DNA from 3 places in the Massilia sp. 01N410 genome. Region 1 is predicted to be linked to each of the others. Evidence: predicted binding sites of a transcription regulator. Region 1 holds the regulator's gene; each other region holds the start of a gene.
The links. Region 1 encodes sigma-54, which starts transcription at its own class of promoters, with help from an activator protein. Its sites were predicted from a motif close to TGGCANGNAANCTGCTTT; they were not measured.

Region 1 (5,037 bases):
TGCGCGCCCAGGGAACCTACGAACAGGCATTGGCACCGTACTTTGGATAATCCTTCGCAAGCCATGGCGACCACGACCTACGTCAACAAGCGCACCGCGCACCGCTGGCGTCTGCTGGCATTGATGCTGGCGGCCGTGTTCTTCGCCTTCGGCAGCTTCTGGCTGGTGCAGGTGATGCGCGGCGAAGGCGAAGCGCACCGCGTCGACGTGGGCGACGATCCGGACTACATCATCGACAACTTCAGCTTCGTGCGGATGTCGGAAGCCGGCCAGCCGCGCTACGTGATCTCGGGCGAGCGCCTGACCCACCGCCCGGCCAACAACACCTCGGTGATCGACAAGCCGGTCGTGCAGAGCATGAGCACCGACCGGCCGCACATGACGATGACGGCGAACACCGCCAACGTCAACCAGGACCAGAACCAGATCGACCTGATCGGCAATGTCGACATCTCGCGTCCCGGCAACGCCACCTCGAAGCCGATGCGCATCCGCACCGAGGCGCTGACCGTGCTGCCGGACGAGGAAATCTCGAAGACCGACAAGCCGATCCAGATGACGCTCGGCGCCGCCTCGGTCACCGGCGTCGGCATGGTCGCCAACAACGCCACACAGCAGGTGACGCTGGGCGGCCGCGGAGAACTCATCTTCCCGCCGAAAGGAAAACAATGAAAAAAATACTCGCTGTCGCCGCGCTGTCGCTGGCAAGCCTGACCGCCTCGGCGGAGCGTGCGGATTCTCTCAAGCAGGCCAAGATCGATTTCAACAACGCGCACATCGACGAGGTCACCCAGACCCGCACCTTCACCGGCAACGTCGTGCTGACCCGCGGCACCCTGACGATCAAGGCCGACAAGGCCGTGCTCACGGAATCGCCGGAAGGCTATATGGCGGTGACCCTGACCGCCGCGCCGGGCCAGCCCGCGACCTTCCGCCAGAAGCGTGACGGCGGCCCCGACCTGTGGGTCGAAGGCCAGGCCCAGCGCATCGAATACGACGAGCGCACCGAGCTGGTCAAGCTGTTCTCGAACGCGGTCGTCAAGCAGCTCGAGGGCAAGCGCATGACCAGCGAGGTGAACGGCCCGTTCATCTCCTACGACAACCGCACCGAGCAGGCCAACGTGTTCAACGACACCAGCGGCGAAAGCAAGCCGGGCGGCGGACGCGGCACCATCATCATCGCGCCGCGCCGTACCGCGCCGGCGGCGGCTCCCGCGACCACGCCGGCGGCGCCGGCAGGGAAGCAGTAAATGAAGGCCGTCCTTGCCGCTGCCGCGCTGTTGCTGGCGCCGCTGGCGCAGGCGGAGCGGGCGGATGCGCTCAAGCCGCTGAAGGTGGTCGGGGGCAACGGGACCCTGGACCAGGTCACGCAAACCGTGGTCCTGACCGGCGGCGTGACCGCCACCCGCGGCACCATGCTGCTGAAGGCCGAGCGTGCCGAGATCAAGGAAGCGCCGGACGGTTACAAGACCATCGTCCTGGTCGCGGCGCCCGGCAAGCCGGCGTCGTTCCGCCAGAAGCGCGACAGCGGCCCCGAGCAGTGGGACGAAGGCCAGGCCGAGCGCATCGAGTACGACGAGCGCACCGAGGTCGTCAAGTTCAGTTCGAACGCCGCCATCAGGCAGCTGGAAGGCAGCAACGTGATGCGTGAAATGGGCGGCGAATTCATCGCCTACGATGCGCGCAAGGAAGTCCTGCTGAACCTGAACGACCCGAGCGGCGTCGACAGGCCCGGCAAGGCCCGCGCCAGTTTTACTTTTTATCCGCGCCGCACTGCGTCGGCCGGGCAACCGGAAGCAGGAAAGCAATGATGGATGTACACGCAGACGCCGCCGCCATCGCGAGCGGCGGCAGCACCCTGGTGGCCAAGGGGCTGCAGAAAAGCTACGGCAAGCGCCTGGTGGTGCGCGACGTTTCGCTGCAGGTCGCCTGCGGCGAGGTGGTGGGCCTGCTCGGCCCGAACGGCGCCGGCAAGACGACCTCGTTCTACATGATCGTGGGCCTGGTGCCGGCCGACGCCGGCGCCATTGTCATCAACGGCACCGACATCACCAGCCTGCCGATCCACCGGCGCGCCATGCTGGGCCTGTCCTACCTGCCGCAGGAAGCCTCGGTGTTCCGCAAGCTGACGGTGGAGGAGAACATCCGCGCCGTGCTGGAACTGCAGCGCGAGGACGGCAAGCCGCTGGGCAAGAACCGCATCGAGGAGCGCCTCAACGAGCTGCTGGCCGAGCTGCAGATCGAGAAGCTGCGCGAGAACCCGGCGCTGTCGCTGTCGGGCGGCGAACGGCGCCGCGTGGAGATTGCGCGCGCCCTCGCCACCAACCCGCGCTTCGTGCTGCTGGACGAGCCGTTTGCCGGCGTCGATCCGATCGCGGTGATCGAGATCCAGCGCATCGTGCGCTTCCTGAAGGAGCGCGGCATCGGCGTCCTGATAACCGACCACAACGTGCGCGAGACGCTCGGCATCTGCGACCGTGCCTACATCATCAACCAGGGCGCGGTGCTGGCGTCGGGACGCCCGGACGACATCATCGCCAATGAATCGGTTCGCCGCGTCTACCTGGGTGAACATTTCCGGATGTAGTCATGAAACAGACGCTGCAACTCAAGACCTCACAGCACCTTGCGCTGACACCGCAACTCCAGCAGTCGATCCGGCTGCTGCAGCTGTCCACTCTCGAGCTGCACCAGGAGATTGAACAGGTCCTCAGCGACAACCCGCTGCTCGAACGCCTCGACGATCCGCTCGACCACTCGGTGCGCCTGCTGGCCGACGGCGCGATCAACAACGGCGCGTCGACCTCCACCACGCCCGACTCGCCGCCCTCGTCCAGCCAGGGCGAGGAGGGCAATGGCGGCGGTGGCGCCGAAGCCGAAGGCGGCGACAGCGACAACGGCGATGCCGGCGGCGCCGAGCACGACATGGACTGGGGCGATTCTGGCCGTTCCGGCAGCGGCAGCGGCGGCGAGGAAGAGGACGGCCGCCCGCAGCTGGAAGCCAGCCCGGTCTCGCTGCGCGAACACTTGATGGAGCAGGTACGCCTGACCTGCATGTCGCCGCGCGATTGCGCGCTGGTCGAGATCGTCGTCGACACCCTCGACGACAACGGCTACCTCGAAGAAACCCTGGACGAGCTGCATGCGCGCCTCCCGGCCGAACTCGAAGTGGAATTCGAGGAGTTGCGCACCGCGCTGGCGCTGGTGCAAAGCATGGACCCGCCCGGCGTGGGCGCGCGCAGCGCCGCCGAATGCCTGGCGCTGCAGATCCGCCGCATGCCGGGCGTGCCGCTGGTCACGCGGCGCATGGCGCTGACCATCGTCGAACGCTACCTGACCTGGTTCGCGCAGCGCGAATTCAACAAGCTCAAGAAAGCCCTCGACTGCGACGACGAAGACCTGCGCGAAGCCCAGGCCGTGATCCGCCATTGCAATCCGCATCCGGGCGCGGCCTTCGCTTCCGACGTTTCCGACTTCGTGGTGCCGGACGTAATCGTGCGCCGCGCGAAGGACGGCTGGAGCGTGCAGCTGAATCCCGAGGTGATGCCGCGCCTGCGCGTGAACAGCCTGTATGCCACCTTGATGAAGCAGGGAAAATCGGAATCCCAGCTGGCGGCGCAGTTGCAGGAAGCAAAATGGCTCATCAAAAACATGCGCCAGCGCTTCGATACTATCCTTCGGGTAGCTCAAGCAATCGTGGAGCGCCAGCGGAACTTTTTCTCCCATGGCGCCGTTGCCATGCGGCCCCTTGTTTTACGTGAGATAGCTGATACACTAGGTCTACACGAGAGCACAATTTCTCGTGTCACAACTCAGAAATACATGCTGACGCCGCACGGCATGTTCGAGTTGAAGTACTTTTTCGGGAGTCACGTCGCGACCGAGGCAGGAGGAGAAGCCTCCTCGACCGCGATCCGGGCTCTCATCGTACAACTCACAGGAGCAGAAGACCCCAAAAACCCTTTATCCGACAGCAAGATCGCGGAGATGCTAGGGGAACAGGGAATGGTTATCGCACGCCGCACGGTAGCGAAATACCGCGAGGCGCTGAAGATCCCTCCCGTCAGCCTCCGTAAATCTCTGTAGCAAGCTCTTTCAGCAAGCTCTTGCAGCAAGCTTCTTGCAACAACGCTGCCCTGGTGCGTGGTATGCGCGTACGACAGGCAGCGCATCATCAAAGGAGTGTGTATGAATCTCACTATCAGCGGACATCATCTCGATGTAACCCCGGCAATCCGTGAATACGTACAGAACAAGCTCGAACGCATCACCCGCCATTTCGATCAAGTGATCGACTCCCACGTCATCCTCTGCATTGACAATCTCACCGAGAAAGAAAAACGCCAGAAGGCCGAGATCAACTTGCGCCTCGCCGGCAAGATCGTTCACGTCGCCAGCGCCGCGCACGACTTGTACGCCGCGATCGACATGCTGATGGACCGGCTCGACCGGCAGGTGCAGAAGTACAAGCAGATGCTGCAGGATCACAGTAGTACACCGCTCAAGCGCATACCCAACGATGGAGGAGAAGCTGCCGCTACAGCGTGATCCTTCCGCTGGCGCAGCACAAGCAAGGAAGGGCGCATCTGGCGCCCTTTTCGTTTTCCGGGCCGCGCTACAATGCCGTTTTCCATTTCAATAAATAAAAGAACATGAGCGAATACGTGCAGACCCGCGTTGCCAGCGGCACCGGCATCATTACCCTCGACCGTCCCAAGGCCCTGAACTCGCTGTCGCTGGAGATGGTGCGCGCACTGACGGAGACCCTGCTGGCCTGGCGCGACGATTCGAACGTCGACGCCGTCGTTATCAAGAGCAGCAGCGAGAAAGCCCTGTGCGCAGGCGGCGACATCCGCTTCTTCCACCAGGCCGGGCGCGCTACGCCCACTGGAGGCAGTGCCCTGCTGGAAGACTTCTTTACCGAAGAATACGCGCTGAACCACCTGATCCACTTCTATCCGAAACCCTATATCTCGTTGATGGACGGCGTGGTCATGGGCGGCGGCATGGGTATCGCCCAGGGCGGGCCCGAGACCG
Region 2 (5,037 bases), on a different contig from region 1:
GATCGGCCTGAAGAAGAACCCGGACGGCGCCGAGTTGCACGACCTGCTGCCGGCCGATGTCTATGGACGCTGGACTGTGCTGAAGCAGAAATACATCGGCGGCGACGACGGCGTCGAGCGTTACCGTCCCTTCTTCGCCGCCGAGGAGTTGCTGGATGCGGGGCTGAAGAAAAGCGGGCTGTCGAAAGGCGGGGAAGTCGCCGATCAGATCGAGAAGATCGCCAGGAAGCACGACGTGAAGCTCACCAGCACCGGTGTCTCGGTCACGCTCGAGCATCCGCGCGAGGCGCTGAAGGACTTCAAGAAGTCGCAGATGGAAGACGTGGCCTGCTTCACCAAGACCCTGGAGAGTTTCGAAGGCGATATCGATGCGATGAAATTGCGCGCGAATGCCTGGGCCAACGGCAACATCGCCGAGATCGGCAAGCTCGATTATGCCGAGCGCGAAGATACCTGCAACGACGCCATGATGAACGGTTCGTTCGCGCGGACTAATCCGGCCTTCCAGGACATGCGCGAACGCGGCCGGGTGGCATGGATGAAGACGGCGGAACGGGCGCTCGCGAAGAATGCGAGCACCTTCGCGCTGCTGTCGATGAGCCAGGTGCTCGGTCCGAAGAGCTACCTGGCCGAGTTGCAGGCCAAGGGTTATACGGTCGAGAACCCCAAATAACGATCAGCCCGGATCGCCAGGCAAACCCAGGGTCTCGAACACTTCTTCGCGCGAAGCGGCCTGGGCCACACGCGCGCCTGGCGCCACGTCGTGGGTCAGCCAGACGTTTCCGCCGATGACCGCGCCCTTGCCGATCGTGATGCGGCCCAGCACGGTGGCGCCGGCGTAGATCACGACGTCGTCTTCCAGGATCGGATGGCGCGGCAGGCCCTTCTGCAGGCTGCCGTCGGCATTCGTCGGGAAGCGCTTGGCGCCCAGGGTGACGGCCTGGTACAGGCGCACGCGCTGGCCGATCACGGCGGTCTCGCCGATCACGACGCCGGTGCCGTGGTCGATGAAGAAACCGGTACCGATCTTCGCGCCCGGGTGGATGTCGATGCCGGTGGCGGCATGCGCCAGTTCCGAGATGATGCGCGCCAGCAGCGGCAGCCCGAGTTCGTACAGGCGGTGTGCCAGGCGGTAGTGGATCATCGCCAGCACGCCGGGATAGCACAGCAGCACTTCGTCGACGCTGCGCGCGGCCGGGTCTCCCTGGTAGGCGGCCAGCACGTCGCTGTCGATTTCCATGCGGACCTGCGGCAGGGCGGCGCCGAAGGCGCGGGTGGCGTCGATGGCCTGGCTGGCGATGTCGCCGTCGGTGCGCTGCTCCAGCGCGGCGCTGTAGTGCAGCTCGATCTGGACCTGGCGCAGCAGGGCGTGCAGGGCGGAATCGAGGGCGTGGGCGACGTGGAAGTCTTCGCTTTCCCGGCGCAGGCCGGGCGGCCCCAGGCGCATGGGAAACAGCACGCCCTTGAGCTGGCCGACGATGTCCGCCAGCGCATCGCGCGAAGGAAATTCGATGCCGCGCACCTCGCCGGCGGGACGGTGGGCCTGGCGCCATTGCTGGCGGGCGTCGTGCAGGTCGCGCACGATCGCGCCAATGTCGAAGTGAGCCATCAGTTGTTCCTCGAGTGAAATAAGCGCTGGGCGCCAGGGCGTGCGCGCCGCGCTTCCAATATATCGGGCCGGTTTGCGGATTCCAATGAATATAAAAATGCTAGCTCATGCGGAACGTTTCTAGCGGCTTGCGCAGTCGCCTGTACTGGGCATCTTAGGTCAGGTCGGGACAGCGGCTTCGGGCTTGGTCAAGCTGCCTGCATTTCAATAGAAATTCCATCAGTAAATAAATATTTTTAAATTGAAATCTAAAAATAAAAGTCTATATTTTAAATTTTTTTCATGAATTATTGCAATATTAATTTAATGCAAACTTAAGTGATTGATTTTTATGGGTTTTATTGACTGGCGCAGGATTTGATTTTATTCGATGAATGAAGAGATGTCATATTATCCGATCAGTTCTCATAGGCTGGTGCTGTGATAAGGCACTCCCAACGTTAAGCCGAAGCAGTATCATTTTAACGATGGACTTGAGAGATTGGGATATGTGATACGAGTAACTGGAACGAAGACTGTCGAGAAAATTTACAAGGACAATGAAAAATATTATAGAACAAAATTCTAAGTCGCTGATTTATAACGGGTGAATCCTGTTGGCACGGTTTATGCTATCCAGTGTTCGCAGTCCCTTGTTAATAAAATCATTTAACGAAAAGGTTAATGTCATGAAAATGAGATCGACGCAGGCATTTCTGGGCCTTCTAAGCTTTTGTTCTATACTCATTTCTCCCGCTCACGCTGGGGCCCTAACGCCTTACACGACGTTTTTTAATACCGATCTGACCACCGCTGGCACAGGTGGTTTGCGAGGTACTGGTACCGGAACGATCAATGTGAGCGGCGTGACCGGCACGGTCACAAACTCCCTGCTCTACTGGCATGGCCCAACAAATTCCATGGACCCAAATGCAAATGCAAATGTCAACGTGAATGGAAATGGAGTTACCGGAACGAACATAGGGTTTTCCGATAATAACTTCTGGGGTTTCGCTAACAGCCAAGCATATCGAGCAAACACCACAAGCGTTATCAACGCCAATGGTGCTTATAATCTTACCAACTTTAATAAGCCTGGAGTTGAGGTTAACGGTGCTGCAACGCTGGTGTTGTTCAATGATGGTAACTCAGCAAATAATAGGGACGTGGTGGTTTTCGACGGTAATGATTCGAATTTCGCCTCCGCCTACGATACTGCGGGTTGGGACATCAACCTTGCAGGTATCAACTATACCGGAGGCTCGGCTTTCCTGAGATTGTTCGTATCTGATGGTCAGAATTTCGGGCCGAACGACGATGGTACCTTGCGGATCAACGGAGTAGCCTTGGCGAGCGGTGGTCTCTTTCAAGGCGCCAGCCTACCGGGGCCATCCATTGGCAACGGTAACTTGTTCGATATAGTTAGTTTTGATATTACGCCCTTCTTAACATTAGGGCCCAATTCCCTCCATATAACTTTGGATGCAGGATTTAATGACGCCCTCAGTGCAATCACAGCGATCATTGACCTCCCTGCAGGCGCGGCCCCGATTGTGAGCGTCCCAGAACCCGGCACTGGAGTTTTAATCGTTCTAGGCCTGTCTCTGGTTGGGGCCTTATCGCGTAAAAGATCAGTGTGAGATGTGATCTTCTTTGAACGTACAAGCGCCGACACCGAGCAAGGTGCCGGCGTTGTGTAAATGCCCATGAGGCTCTGTTGCATAAATCCAGCCGGACGGCATGTCGTCTGCAGCTCAGGTAGCCTTTGTGCATGAAACCCCCTCCCCAGAAATACCGAACGACGAACTGGAAGGCATACAACGCGGCGCTCAAGTCGCGCGGCTCACTGCTCATCTGGCTCGACCCAACGATGAACTGGCACGGCCAGGCAAGTGACAAGCGTGGACGCAGTCCGACCTTCAGTGACCAGGCCATTCAATTCTGTCTGAGCATCAAGTGTTTGTTCAACTTACCCTTGCGCCAGGCCATGGAATGGCCGAGAGCCTTTTGCATCTGGCAGGGCTGGGCTGGACTGACCTGTGCCGGACTACAGCGCGGTAAGCCGGCGTCAAAGGCCGCTGCAGGTAACCGTTGAAGTTGCACCCACCACGACAGGCTTGCATCTGCACGGGCATCAAGATGCTGGGCGAAGGCGAATGGAAGACAAAGAAGCATGGTTTTGAATATCGACGGCAACGGCGCAAGGTGTACCTTGGCATCGATGCCGCCACACTCGAAATCCGGGCCATGGAAGTGACCGACAACGGTATTGGCGATGCGCCTGTGCTGCCGGATCTATTGAGCCAGATTCCTCTCGACGAGCAGATCTCTGCCGTCAGCGGTGATGGGGCTTACGACACCAAGGCCCGTCATGAAGCCATCGCTCTACGCCAGGCCCAGGCAGTCATCCCGACCAGGAAGAATGCTAAACCCTGGAAGACGAATCGTCAGGGTGCCGAGGCGCAAAACGAGATTCTGCGAGCAACGCCGCGGCCTCGGACGAGCAATATGGGAGAGGTGGAGCGGCTACCACTGACGTAGCCTTGTCGAAACCAAAATGCGCTGCTTTACGCTGCTCGGCGAACGCATCATGGCGCGGGACTTCGATCGTCAGGTCGCCGAGCTGCAAGTGCGCGCTGCAGTGCTGAACCGCTTCACGCGCCTCGGCGCGCCCGTTACGGTCTCTATGCGATAAATGTGTCGACAGAAAGGCACACTCGCCTTTTCCTTATTTGTGCAACAGAGCCTCAACAACGTTAAAACCCGCGTAGAATGCGGGCAACGCGGGTGTAGCTCAATGGTAGAGCAGAAGCTTCCCAAGCTTACGACGAGGGTTCGATTCCCTTCACCCGCTCCAGCCTTCCCCGAAACGCTTCCGCCCGCCTAGCCCCTGCCTCGCCGTGCGGCTTGTCTCTTGAAGTTATGGCAAACTCGGGTCTTCATCCGACCAGCCATGACCATGCGACAACACGCTCCACGGCCCGATCAACCATCGCACGATGCCGACAGCCTTGCCGGCTCGCTCATGTTCCTGAGCGGCGGCGGCGAAGCCGGGGCGCTGATGCGCAGGCAGGACTGGAGCGAATCGCCCCTCGGTCATCCGCGTACCTGGCCGCAGGCCCTGCGCACCCTGGTCGGGCTGATGCTCAATTCGGGATTCCCGATGTTCGTCGCCTGGGGCGAGGGGCTGGGCTTCCTGTACAACGATCCCTATCGCGAGATCCTCGGCGACAAGCATCCGCGCGCGATGGGCCGGCGCTTCCACGACATCTGGGCCGAGATCTGGGACGACATCTGGCCCCTGATCGACCGCGCGCTGAAGGGCGAGGCCACCTACGTCGACCGCCTGCTGCTGGTCATGAACCGTCACGGCTACGACGAGCCCACCTGGTTCACCTTTTCGTATTCGCCGGTGCGCGACGAGGATGGCATCATCCGCGGCATGCACT
Region 3 (5,037 bases), on a different contig from region 1:
CTGCTGCCGGTGACGCGGCCGGAACAGCTGGACCGCGGAACCAGCGGCGCCAAGCCGGTGGTGACGCCGGCGGATACCTATCGCCGCAACGCCCGCGCCGACCTGCTGCCGCCCGCCGAGCTGCCGCCGGTGCTGCCGACGCCCCTGCGGATGCAGGCGGGCGAGGGCAGGCTGCTGCTCAACGCGCAGCCGGTAGTGGAAGCGCCGGCCGCATTGAAGAACGAAGCGGCGCTGGCACGCTCGCTGTTTCCGCAGGCCCTGCCCGCAGGCGGTGCGAAGCTTCAGCTCGGCATCGGCAAGGTGGAGGACCAGGATTCGCCCGAAGCCTATCGCTTGACGATCGACGCCAGGAGCGGCATCGCCATCGTCGGCAACAGCGCCGCCGGCGTCGCCTACGGCCTGCAGACCCTGCGTGACCTGCTGCCGCTGCCCGGTGCAAAGGAACCGGTGCTGAACGAAGTGAGCATCGTCGATGCCCCGCGCTTCGGCTATCGCGGCTTCCAGCTGGACGTCGCCCGCAACTTCCACGGCAAGCAGACGGTCTTCAAGTGGCTCGACCTGATGGCGCGCTACAAGCTGAACAAATTCCACTTCCATCTCACCGACGATGAAGGCTGGCGCATCGAGATCGCCGGCCTGCCGGAACTGACGGCGATCGGCGCGGTGCGCGGCCACAGTGCCAGGCCCGGCGTGCGCCTGCAGCCGGCCTATGGTTCCGGTCCCGATCCGAAGGACCCGAGCGGCAGCGGCTACTTCAGCCGCGCCGACTACATCGCGATCCTGCGCCATGCGAAGGCCCGCCACATCGAGGTGATCCCGGAAATCGAGATGCCCGGCCACGCGCGCGCCGCCGTGCAGGCGATGGAGGCGCGCTACCACCGCCTGAAGGCGGCAGGCGGCAAGGAGGCCGCGAAGTACCTGCTGAACGATTTCGACGACCGCTCGAAGTACAGTTCGGCGCAGTACTTCACCGACAACGTCATCGATCCCGGCCTCGATTCGACCTTCGCCTTCATCGACCACGTGGTCGCGCAGATCGTGGCGCTGCACCGCGAGGCCGGTGTCCCGCTGCGCACCATCCACATGGGCGGCGACGAACTGGCGAACGGCGCATGGGAGCGCTCGCCCGCCAGCCTCGCGCGCATGCGCAAGGAGAAGCTGGCGTCGACGGCCGACCTGTGGGATTACTTCTACGACCGCGTCGACGGCATCATGCGCCGGCACGGCTTGAGCACGTCGGGCTGGGAAGAGCTGGCGGCGCGCAAGACGCTGCTCGCCGGCCGCAGCAAGCTGATCCCGAATCCGCGCTTCACCACGCGCGGCTTCACCGCCTGGGTATGGAACAACTCGCGCGGTGCCGAGGACTTCGCCAACCGCCTCGCCAACGGCGGCTACGACATCGTGCTGGCGCCGGTCGGCGCCATGTACCTGGACATGGCGGCCAACCCGAATCCGGAGGAGCCGGGCGTCAACTGGAACGACTACGTCGAGCTGGACACCGTCTACGACTTCGTCCCCTTCGACATGCTGAGGAATGCACCCGAGTCGGCGCGCGTCGGCAAGGACGGGCTGACCGACTACGGCAAGCGCCACGTGCGCGGACTCGAGGCGACGTTGTTCACCGAGACCGTGCGCGATGCCAGCCGCATCGACTACCTCGTCATGCCGCGCCTGCTGGCGGTGGCGGAACGGGCCTGGGCGCCCGATCCGGCCTGGGCTGGCGAGCAGGATGCGGCGAAGGCGGCCGCGCTGCATCGCCGCGCCTGGTCCGGCTTCGTGAATGCGCTGGGCCAGCGCGTGCTGCCGCGCCTCGACCTCGAACAGACCGGCGTGGCCTACCGCATCGCGCCGCCCGGCCTGATGGTGGATGGCGAGCAGGTGCTGGTGAATCATGCGCTGCCCGGGATCACGCTGCGTTATACGACTGACGGCAGCGATCCGACGTCCGCCAGCCGGCCTGTCACGGGACCGATCACGGAGCGCGGCACGATCAAGGCGGCGGCCTTCGACCGTAACGGCAGGCGAGGGCTGGTGGCGAGCGTCGAGCGCCGCTAGTGCCGGCCGCTTTCAGCGCGGCCGCATGCGCCGCTGCCCCTGGCGCCGCCGCTCGTCGCGCGGCGCCGGCTGCATCGCATAGGACGGCATGGCGCCGTTGCCGTCGATACCGAACTCGATCACGCGGCGCAGCGAGCGCAGCGTGACCGGCTTGGCCAGCACCGCGATGCGGCCCGCATGGTAGTGGGGCACATGGCTTTCGTCGTCGAGCAGCAGGACCACCGGCGCGCGCGGCGCCAGCCGGGTGATCTCGCCGATGAAGGAACGGCGGTCGTCCGCGTTGGAGGTGGTGTAGGTCAGGATCAGGTCGAAGCGCACCGTCTGGGCCGTGTTCAGGGCCGCGCGCGGACTGTCCGTGGTCGCGACGATATAGCCGAGCGATTTCAGCAGCGTGGCAATCTCGCCGCAAGCCAGCGGGTCATGTTCTACGAGCAGTGCGCATTTCATCGTCTATCCTCCTGATAGGTGGATGACGACGCCTCACGCTAGTTCAAGCGCAAAGTTGTAACAATTTTTCTCATCCATTCCTGAGGGGCGTGCCGCGGCGGCGGCGCGCCAGCCAGGCGGCCAGGCCGCCGATCGCCAGGCTGGCCAGCCCGGCCGGTTCCGGCAAGGCCTCGGTTTGCGGCTGGGCGACTACCTGGGCGGCCTTGCGCAGGACGCCGCGCTCGCCCGCGCAGGAGGGATAGGCTTCGCCGCAGCCGTCCGGCTGGTCGCTGTGCGCCCACAGCATGGTGAACACGCCGTCGTCGCCCTGCATGGTGAAATCCGAGAAGCCGTCGTTGGCCATGATGCTGCCTTTCATCCGGCCGTCCGCCAGGAATTGCAGCGTCATCGACAAGCGCTGCAGGCCGGGCAGGGTTTCATCGCGATAGCGGTAGTCGATGCGGTTCCAGTGCTGCTGGCCGTCGTCGCCGGCATACCAGTAGTGCAGCGCCAGCAGGCTGTCCTGCTGTTCTTCGCAGATCTCCGCCATGCATTGGTTCTCGACGTTCAGCGAGAGTGTGCCCTGGGCGACGGCGGTGTCGGTGAATTCGAGTTCGAGATGCAGGCCGGCCGGCGTCGCATCCGTGTGTGCCACCTGCTGCCAGGTGTAGAGGACATTCGCCGAAGCGGCTTGGGTGACGAGGGCGGTGGCGGCCAGGCAGAGAATCTTGCGGAACATATGTGTCTCCAGAAATGATTCCATTTAACAAGCAAGGATTGCGCCTGCGCATCCACGTCCTTGATTTGAAAAAGAATTTAACAATGCAGGGTGCATACCCGTCACAAATATGTAAAACGGGTCGACAGTGCGCTACCGTACATATGGCCATGCAGCATTTCGCGCCGTATTTTCGGCATTTCGTCGCATCGGCCTGTCGGCTGTACGTACTGGACGGCATGATGCGGGCTCGATCAACAGCTCATCGCTAACAACAAAAACCATGTCACGCCAGAACACCCAACACCTCGTCCGCCTGCTCCTCGCATCGCCCGTCATCTTCGGCATGTTCAGCGCCTACGCCGCAGGCCAGGCCACCACGGCCAAGCCTGCGGACAAAGCGGCCCCGGTGCAGCAGGTCGAGGTCAAGGGCCAGGCCGCCGCCTACGACGCCCGCCGCGACGATACCGCCACCAAGATCGTCGTCAACCAGGAAGAGATCCTGCGCCACGGCGACACCACCCTCGGCGAAGTGCTGAAGCGCTTGCCTGGAATTACCGTGGGCGGCGTGCAGGGCCGCGGCGGCGACGTCCGCATGCGCGGCCTGGGCAACGGCTACACGCAGATCCTGCTGAACGGCGAGCCGGCGCCGCCGGGCTTCTCGCTGGACCAGGTGTCGCCGGAGATGGTCGAGCGCATCGAGATCATGCGCGCCGCCACCGCCGAGTACAGCACCCAGGCGATCGCCGGCGGCATCAACATCGTCCTCAAGCGCCAGGTCCAGACCGCGCAGCGCGAACTGAAGACCGGCGTGCAGGCGGAGAACGGTGCCTACGGCGCGGTCTCGACCTTCCAGCTGTCGGACAAGAGCGGCAAGATGTCGTATGCGATGAGCGGCAACGTGCTGTACGGCCGCCAGGACCGTCCTTCGCACATCGTCACCGAAGGCTATGACGCGGCGGGGCGCGAAGTCCTGCATCGCGTCGCCTGGGACGGCAACCGCGGCCGCCTGCTGGCGATCGGCCTGTCGCCGCGGATCAACTGGAATCTCGGCGCCGGCGAAGTGATCACCTCGCAGAACTTCATCAACATCGCCCGTTCGCGCGGCGATGCGCCCGAGACCGTGGTGACTTCGCTGGGCGCGCCGCCGCGCTACGTGGCCACCGCCACCGATGCCGAGAACAAGATGGAAATGCTGCGCAGCGACCTGTCGTGGACCAGGCGCCTGCTTGACGGTGCCAGGATCGACGCCAAGTTCGGCGTCAACTACGCGCACCGCGACAGCGGCGTGGGACAGTTGCAGTACTACCCGAACGATGTGCTGGCGCTCGACCGCGACATCGACAGCGACTTCACCGACAAGGGCTGGAGCAGCACCGGCAAGTATTCGCGTCCGGTCGGACAGGGCCATGCGATCGCGGTCGGCTGGGACGGCGCCTACAGCCTGCGCAACGAAACCCGCCTGCAACACGAGACCACCACGGTCGGCGCGCCGATCGTCAACCGCGACGAGAGCTTCGACGCCACCGTGCGCCGGCTGGCCTTGTTCGCCCAGGACGAGTGGAACGTGACCCAGCAATGGTCGGTGTACTTCGGCCTGCGCTGGGAAGGCATCCAGATCAAGAGCGAAGGCAACAGCTACGCCGCGATCGACAACCGTTCGAGCGTCTTCAGCCCGCTGTTCCAGACCCTGTACAAGATCCCGGGCTCGAAGAACGACCAGATCCGCGCCGGCATCACGCGCACCTACAAGGCGCCCAACGTTGCCAGCCTGGTGCCGCGCCGCGGCATCGCCTCGAACAACAGCCCGACCACGCCGGACACGATGGGCAACCCGC

Region 2: the regulator sigma-54 is predicted to act here: its motif matches at 2,207-2,224, upstream of AC1DOP_RS13015 (PEP-CTERM sorting domain-containing protein).
Region 3: the regulator sigma-54 is predicted to act here: its motif matches at 3,303-3,320, upstream of AC1DOP_RS03085 (PEP-CTERM sorting domain-containing protein).

What each region holds. Positions count from the first base shown of each region.
Region 1 is NZ_JBFTRV010000010.1:72,023-77,059, reverse strand. It holds gene AC1DOP_RS15085 (KdsC family phosphatase) at 1-50, shown strand, start outside; gene lptC (LPS export ABC transporter periplasmic protein LptC) at 64-672, shown strand; gene lptA (lipopolysaccharide transport periplasmic protein LptA) at 669-1,250, shown strand; gene lptA (lipopolysaccharide transport periplasmic protein LptA) at 1,251-1,811, shown strand; gene lptB (LPS export ABC transporter ATP-binding protein) at 1,811-2,587, shown strand; gene AC1DOP_RS15060 (RNA polymerase factor sigma-54) at 2,590-4,086, shown strand; gene hpf (ribosome hibernation-promoting factor, HPF/YfiA family) at 4,189-4,548, shown strand; gene AC1DOP_RS15050 (enoyl-CoA hydratase/isomerase family protein) at 4,653-5,037, shown strand, end outside.
Region 2 is NZ_JBFTRV010000008.1:63,315-68,351, reverse strand. It holds gene AC1DOP_RS13025 (TraB/GumN family protein) at 1-673, shown strand, start outside; gene epsC (serine O-acetyltransferase EpsC) at 677-1,609, opposite strand; gene AC1DOP_RS13015 (PEP-CTERM sorting domain-containing protein) at 2,278-3,228, shown strand; partial or broken gene AC1DOP_RS13010 (IS5 family transposase) at 3,360-4,283, shown strand; tRNA gene AC1DOP_RS13005 (tRNA-Gly) at 4,372-4,445, shown strand; gene AC1DOP_RS13000 (hybrid sensor histidine kinase/response regulator) at 4,542-5,037, shown strand, end outside.
Region 3 is NZ_JBFTRV010000002.1:99,477-104,513, reverse strand. It holds gene AC1DOP_RS03095 (family 20 glycosylhydrolase) at 1-2,055, shown strand, start outside; gene AC1DOP_RS03090 (DNA-binding transcriptional response regulator) at 2,068-2,502, opposite strand; gene AC1DOP_RS03085 (PEP-CTERM sorting domain-containing protein) at 2,573-3,220, opposite strand; gene AC1DOP_RS03080 (TonB-dependent receptor plug domain-containing protein) at 3,483-5,037, shown strand, end outside.